2 regions of the Marinobacter halotolerans genome follow, and region 1 is predicted to be linked to the other one. Evidence: predicted binding sites of a transcription regulator. Region 1 holds the regulator's gene; the other holds the start of a gene.
What was found. The regulator LexA, encoded in region 1, represses DNA repair genes until DNA is damaged. The targets are predictions, from matches to a motif close to CTGTNTNNNNANACAG.
Positions count from the first base shown of each region.

Region 2: recN (DNA repair protein RecN) is a predicted target of LexA. The motif match lies at 1,710-1,725, and genes of this name have one in related genera.

Region 1 covers NZ_VMHP01000002.1:397,576-400,992, reverse strand. The annotation lists gene FPL19_RS12155 (DUF1329 domain-containing protein) at 1-173, opposite strand, end outside; gene FPL19_RS12150 (DUF6586 family protein) at 366-842, shown strand; gene FPL19_RS12145 (hypothetical protein) at 890-1,150, shown strand; gene FPL19_RS12140 (cell division inhibitor SulA) at 1,186-1,605, opposite strand; gene lexA (transcriptional repressor LexA) at 1,660-2,271, opposite strand; gene FPL19_RS12130 (amidoligase family protein) at 2,466-3,417, shown strand, end outside.
Region 2 covers NZ_VMHP01000001.1:930,172-933,588, reverse strand. The annotation lists gene recN (DNA repair protein RecN) at 2-1,681, opposite strand; gene grpE (nucleotide exchange factor GrpE) at 1,925-2,527, shown strand; gene dnaK (molecular chaperone DnaK) at 2,648-3,417, shown strand, end outside.

The DNA.
Region 1 (3,417 bases):
AGCCCGCCTTCCCAGCTCGGTATGACTCCGGCGTCATTGGCATCACGTATCGCGCCAACTGGCGTCAGATCTTTTCCCAGCCGCGCTGCCTCCTGCTCTGACACCTTGCCCTGGACAATACCGGACAAGCCCATCAACAACGCTGCAAATCCTGCCACTATATAAGTCTGCATTCTCTAACCCTCACCTGAAATCCGGCTCCCTTTTTGCCAAATTCAAACGACCGTTTCAAGTGCCTGTTTGTTTTTTATTGTCACCAGGGCGGATTCACTGGAACAGAAGAATTTTTATGCGATAAATGGTAAGATGGTCGCTAATTCTGAAAGTGGTCAGTTCACCCTGAAAGTCCTACCGGCAGGTTCCTGATGGCATCGCAGTGGCATTCGTTGATTTCCCAGAAAGTTTTCCTTGCCAGAACCTTGCTCGCCCAGCGGGACCGTTCAGATGGCGTTCCGGTACAGGAGGCTCATTGGCAGGGGGCGGTGGAACTGGCGTTGCGCTCTCGCCAGCTGCTGCTGGTGATGGTTGCCAGGATGTATCAGGAAAAAAATGCCGAGCCGGAAAATCTGGGCGCCCTGCGCGCCCTGCTTGGCAACGATACTTCCGAAATTGCCGAACTCGAAGCGCTGTCAGCAGGCGCGTCGAACTGGTGGCAGTACCTGGATCAGCTTGAGCGCTACCAGACACGCCCACCAGCACCGAAAAAAACGATCAGCGATGAAAATATTATCGCGGTCGCGGCCGACACCGGGCCTGACCGCTCATCCAATGCCCTGAAGCAGGCACTGGCGGAACTGAAACAATTTACTGACGCCCTCGAGGAACGGCACAGCGAATGGTAAATCCATCGCAACGCCACTCCAGGGCAACGCACTGAAAGGTTATTTACATGTCACCTTCATTTTTCGAAATTGTACAACTGAGCAACGGCGACTATGCCCTGCGTCGCGTTGACGACGACAGCGCACCGCTGGTCAAGATATCGTTTTCCACAGAAGCAAAGGAAATGATGGAAGAGCGGGATATGGCGGTTGCCAAGGCAATGATTGCAGCCGGCATTGAAGCTGCTGGCGATATCAGCCACGACATTGATTTCGAGGACGAGGAACAGGACGCCATGAACGTCCAGCCCTCCTATACCCTTCACTGATACCCGTCACTGGCACCCAGCAGCGGTGCGAAGGTCTAGCGCTGGCGCAGCACAACCCCGTGACTGTTGCCTTGCGCGGACGCCTGCTCAAGAGCCGCCAGGGACTTGCGGCCCAACTTGCGGGTCCACATGATCACCGCGTGGCAGGTACCTGCGCTTAGCGCCCGCTCCGCCAACTCCCCAGCCGGATGTTCCGGTGTCGAGCGCAATACCAGCAGCTCTCCGGCCACAATGCCGCGCATCTTCTGCCATTTGCTGACGAGACTCTGGGGCGGGTCAATCCAGGCCAGCCACCGCTTTTCCTGGTTCAGTTGCGTCAGCATCGGCAGCAACAGCTGGAAGTTTTCAACCTGACCTTCAGGCAGGATAATCTCGGTTACGTTCCCGATCGCCTGTGAGGGATTGGCAGCCGCATTGGCATACGCCAGGTTCTGATTAAAGCTGAGTTGTTCCATGATGTGCCTCACGTGCCTTTCAACCGATTCTTGAGACTGTTGTTTCAAACGAACCTAGTGGAAATCCGACCGCCGGATAACACCCACACCAAGCCCTTCGATAAACAGTTCCTGCTCTGTCAGATCCACTTCTATGGGATCAAACTCGTCGTTCTCTGCAATCAGAAGGACTTTTGTCCCTTCCTTGCGGAAACGTTTCACGGTGACTTCATCCTCACCTACCCGGGCCACAACTACCTGCCCGTTATGGACGTCCTGAGTGCGGTGAACTGCGAGCAGGTCACCGTCCAGTATGCCGATGTCCTTCATGCTCATACCGCGAACGCGAAGCAGATAGTCCGCTGACGGTGAAAAGAACTCGGGGCGAACCGTGCAATGATCTTCGATATGTTCCTGGGCGAGGATGGGGCTACCCGCTGCAACCTGACCAATAACCGGCAGGCCCAGGTCTTCCTCTTCCTCCGGCAGGCGGATGCCGCGACTGGCGCCGGGTACCATTTCGATAGCGCCCTTGCGTGCCAGTGCCCGGAGATGCTCCTCCGCCGCGTTGGCCGAACGGAATCCCAGCTGCGCTGCTATTTCTGCGCGGGTGGGCGGATATCCGGTTTCACCAATGGACTGGCGGATGATGTCCAGTACCTGTGATTGCCTTGCTGTCAGTTTCATTGATTTGCCCCAGAAGGTGCCTGTTTTTATATACAGTAAAATGACTATATACAGTGTTTCATCCAGTGTAAAGCCGGGTGACCGATTTTTTCCGGGACCCATGCCAATCAGCTGTCTACACGCCCCGGTCATATGGGTGTGTTATGGTTTGTTCAGGTTTTCCAAGAGGCGAGATTGTGGCTAACAGATGTAAGATGCCGGATATTCTGAAGACAAAAGACGGCTCGGAAAGAAAGGTGGGGATAGAAGTCGAGCTTTCGGGGCTGGGCTATGAGGAGTTGGTTGTTCTGTGCACCAGGCTCCTTGAGGGCCAGAGCCAACAGGTCAACCGCTATGTCTCAGAGGTCAAAACGGATCTGGGCGCCTTCCTCATTGAGCTGGATTCCGACCCCATCAAGGATCTCGACCTTCAGGATAGCCGTCTGCCGGAATCCGTCCGCGAACTGGGCGGTCACGCCATGAGTGTGATAGATGCCGCGGCGGAAAAGATCGTCCCGCTGGAAATTATCACCCCGCCGCTGCCATTCAGCGAAGTGGAACGAATCGAGACGCTCTGCGACCGGCTGCGGGAAGCCGGCGCCCTGGGCAGCCGCGAGGCCATCTATTATGCCTTCGGTCTTCAGCTGAACCCGGAATTGCCGGACCTGGAAGCAACCACGCTGCTACGTTACCTGCGAGGGTTTGCGGCGCTCTATGACTGGCTGAAAGCACGCCATCAGCTGGACATCAGCCGCAAGCTCACTACCTATATAGAGCCGTGGAGCAGCGCCTACATTGATCTGCTGATTGACTATGACTACGCGCCGGATATGAAGCAGCTGATGGAGGATTACCTTCATCACAATCCGACCCGGAACAAGGCATTGGACCTGCTGCCACTGTTTGCTCATATTGATCGGGAACTGCTGGCCCGCTATGTTGATGATCCGCGCATCAAGAGCCGGCCCACGCTGCACTATCGGCTGCCAGACTGCGATATTGACAACCCGCTCTGGCACTTCTCGACAGTGTGGAACGACTGGGTTGTACTGGAACAGCTGGTCACCAATGCGGAAGATCTTGCGCACATGGTCAGGGCATTCCGGGACAGCCGGAAAATCCGCCTTCGCAACCTGACCCATAGCTGGCCCGAAACCACCGAACAGA
Region 2 (3,417 bases), on a different contig from region 1:
ATCAGTGATGGGTGGCCTGTCCCTTGCTGAACATTTCCCGAGCGTGGGCAATGGTGTGTTCCGTCATATCTACACCGCCAAGCATTCTGGCCACTTCTGAAATTCTTCCTGTGTCATCAAGGCTTTCAATTTTCGAATAGGTGGCGTCGGATTCGGTGAATTTGCTCACGAACAGATGCTGATGGCACTGGGCTGCCACTTGTGCAAGGTGGGTTACGCACAGCACCTGCCCGTTATCGCCCAGACTGCGCAGCAGTCGGCCGACCACTTCTGCGGTACCGCCACCGATGCCCACGTCTACTTCATCGAACACCAGCGTTGGCGTTGTTGATGTCTGGGCAACAACAACCTGAATCGCCAGGCTGATGCGCGACAGCTCACCACCAGAAGCAACTTTCGCCAGCGGTCGTGCCGGCTGGCCGGGGTTGGCGCTGACCAGAAATTCGATTTCTTCACTACCGTGGGCGGCCGGCTGATTGTCCTTGTTGCGGCTCAGGTGAGTGACAAACTGCACCGAGGGCATGCTCAGCTGGGATAGCTCTTCAGCGATGCGCTGATCAAGGTTGGCTGCCGCCGCCTGCCGCGCTTCCGACAGTTCGCCCGCCAGCCTGTCGAACTCTGCCCGCTGCGCTTCCAGTTCCGCTTCCAGTTTTTCAACGCTGCCTTCTCCGTCGTCCAGTGACGCCAGTTCATCGGTCAGTGACTGGTGCAGTTCCGGCAGGTTTTCCGGCGCAATCCGGTGTTTTCTCGCCATCTGGTAAATCGCACTCAGGCGTTCGTCCACCTCCGCCAGCCTTGCCGGGTCGGCATCGTAGTCGTCCACAAAGTGGCGCAGATTGTCGCCGGCTTCGCTGATCTGGATCTGAGCTTCGTTCAGCATCTGGATGGTATCTGCCAGGGCTGGCACCTCTACGGGAAGTTGTTCCAGCTGCTGTAGCGCCTGGCGAACCAGTGCCGCGGCGCTGGTGTCATCTTCGGTGCATAACATGGTCGCGTTGTGGCAGTTGTGCAGTACCGCTTCGGCGTGGCTGAGTTGTGACTGTTCTTCCTCGAGGGTTTGCTGTTCGTTTTCTTCCAGCGCCAGCCGGTCCAGTTCCTCGACCTGATAGCGCAGCAACTGAATTCTGGCTTCAGCCTCGTCGGCGTTCTGCTGGCGTTCGTGAAGGCGCAGTCGGGTGCTGCTCCAGGTTTTCCAGGCCTGACGGGTGCTTTCGGCCAGGGTTTCAGCGCCGGCGAATTCGTCCAGCAATTTACGGTGGGTGTCTTTCCGCAACAGGGACTGGTGCTGATGCTGGCTGTGAATGTCCATCAGGGTGCTGCCCAGGTCTTTCAGGTGCGTAAGCGGGCAGGGCTGACCGTTGATGTAGGCCCGCGAGCGACCGTCCTTGCTGATCACCCGGCGCAGGATGCAGTCGTTTTCGTCGTCCAGCTCGTGCTCTTCCAGCCATTGGCGGGCTTCGGCAATTCGCGATACGTCGAAGGTGGCGGTGATATCGGCTCGCTTGGCACCATGACGAACCGCACCCGCGTCGGCACGCCCACCCATTGCCAGCCCCAGAGCATCCAGCACGATCGACTTGCCTGCGCCGGTTTCGCCGGTCAGTGCGGTCATGCCGTGGTTGAACTGCAATTCCACCCGCTCTGCGATGGCGTAATTGGATACGGTGAGCTGTGTGAGCATGTGATTGACCTCCGCCCGATGCTAACTACTGGTCGTGTATACAGTACATGTGAATATATACAGTGTTTTTCAGGTTTGCAAATTTAGGGGTCAATTTGTGAAGGAATGAATCTCCTAAAGGTTGAAACCAGAGATAGGGGCCCCATATCGGTTCGCAAACGGTTTTCCCCTGTCCTATTTGCGCAGGGTTCACAGTTATTGCGGCGGGCCGGTTGCCCGCCGATTGAACATTCAGGAGTAGCCATGAGCGCTGACGAGAATCGCAACGAGCAGGTTGACGAAGAGCTGAACGAAGCGGCGGAAGCCGCAGCCGAAGATCAAACCGATGCAGAGGCGGAGAAAAAGGGAGCCGGCAGTGAAGTGGAAGCGCTTCAGGCCAAGGTTGCTGAGTATCAGGAGCAGATGCTTCGCTCCCAGGCCGAAATGCAGAACGTTCGGCGCCGCTCTGAAATTGATGTGGAGAAAGCGCACAAGTTCGCGCTGGAAAAGTTTGTGAAAGAACTTCTGCCTGTTGCCGACAGCCTCGAAAAAGCGGTGGAAAGCACCGAGGGTCATGAGGAAGCAGGGGAAGTGGTTGCCAATATTCGCGAAGGCGTCGAGATGACGCTGACCCTTTTCATGAACAGCCTGAAAAAGTTCAACGTCAAGCAGCTGGACCCGGTGGGCGAGCCGTTTGACCCCCAGCAGCACGAAGCCATGTCGATGGTGTCTGCGCCTGATGCCGAGCCCAACAGCGTGGTGGTCGTGGTGCAGAAGGGCTACACCCTGAACGATCGCCTGGTGCGTCCGGCGATGGTGGTGATTGCAAAAGCCGAGAATGGTCCAAAAGTTGACGAACAGGCTTGAAAAGCTGACTAACGCGCCAATATAGCCATTAAACGGCGGCGCACCGGAATTCCGAGAAATCCCGGAAACGCTTAAGGCCAAGCAGGAATTGAACTGAACAGACGAATTGGAGTGGTTTAGATGAGTAAAATTATTGGTATCGACCTGGGAACGACAAACTCCTGTGTAGCCATCATGGATGGCGACAAGGTCAAGGTTATTGAAAACGCCGAGGGTGATCGCACGACCCCGTCCATTGTGGCGTATACCGAAGACGGTGAAACGCTGGTAGGGCAATCTGCCAAGCGCCAGGCGGTCACCAACCCGAACAACACCCTTTACGCCATCAAGCGTCTGATCGGTCGTCGCTTTGAAGACGACGTGGTCCAGAAAGACATCAAGATGGTGCCCTACAAGATCGCCAAGGCCGACAACGGCGATGCGTGGGTCGAAGTGAAGGGCGAGAAGATGGCGCCGCCGCAGGTGTCTGCGGAAATCATCAAGAAGATGAAGAAGACCGCAGAAGATTATCTGGGCGAGAAAGTCACCGAAGCGGTCATCACCGTTCCGGCCTACTTTAACGATAGCCAGCGTCAGGCCACCAAAGACGCGGGCAAGATCGCCGGTCTGGATGTGAAGCGCATCATCAACGAGCCGACTGCAGCTGCCCTTGCCTATGGCCTGGACAAGAAAAGCGGCGATCGCACCGTAGCCGTATATGACCTGGGCGGTGGTACCTTCGACATCTCCATCATCGAAATTGCCGATGTTGACGGCGAGCACCAGTTCGAAGTGCTGGCGACCAACGGTGACACGTTCCTTGGTGGTGAAGACTTCGACATGAAGCTGATCGAATATCTGGCTGATCAGTTCAAGAAAGACAGCGGCATTGACCTGCGCGGCGATTCACT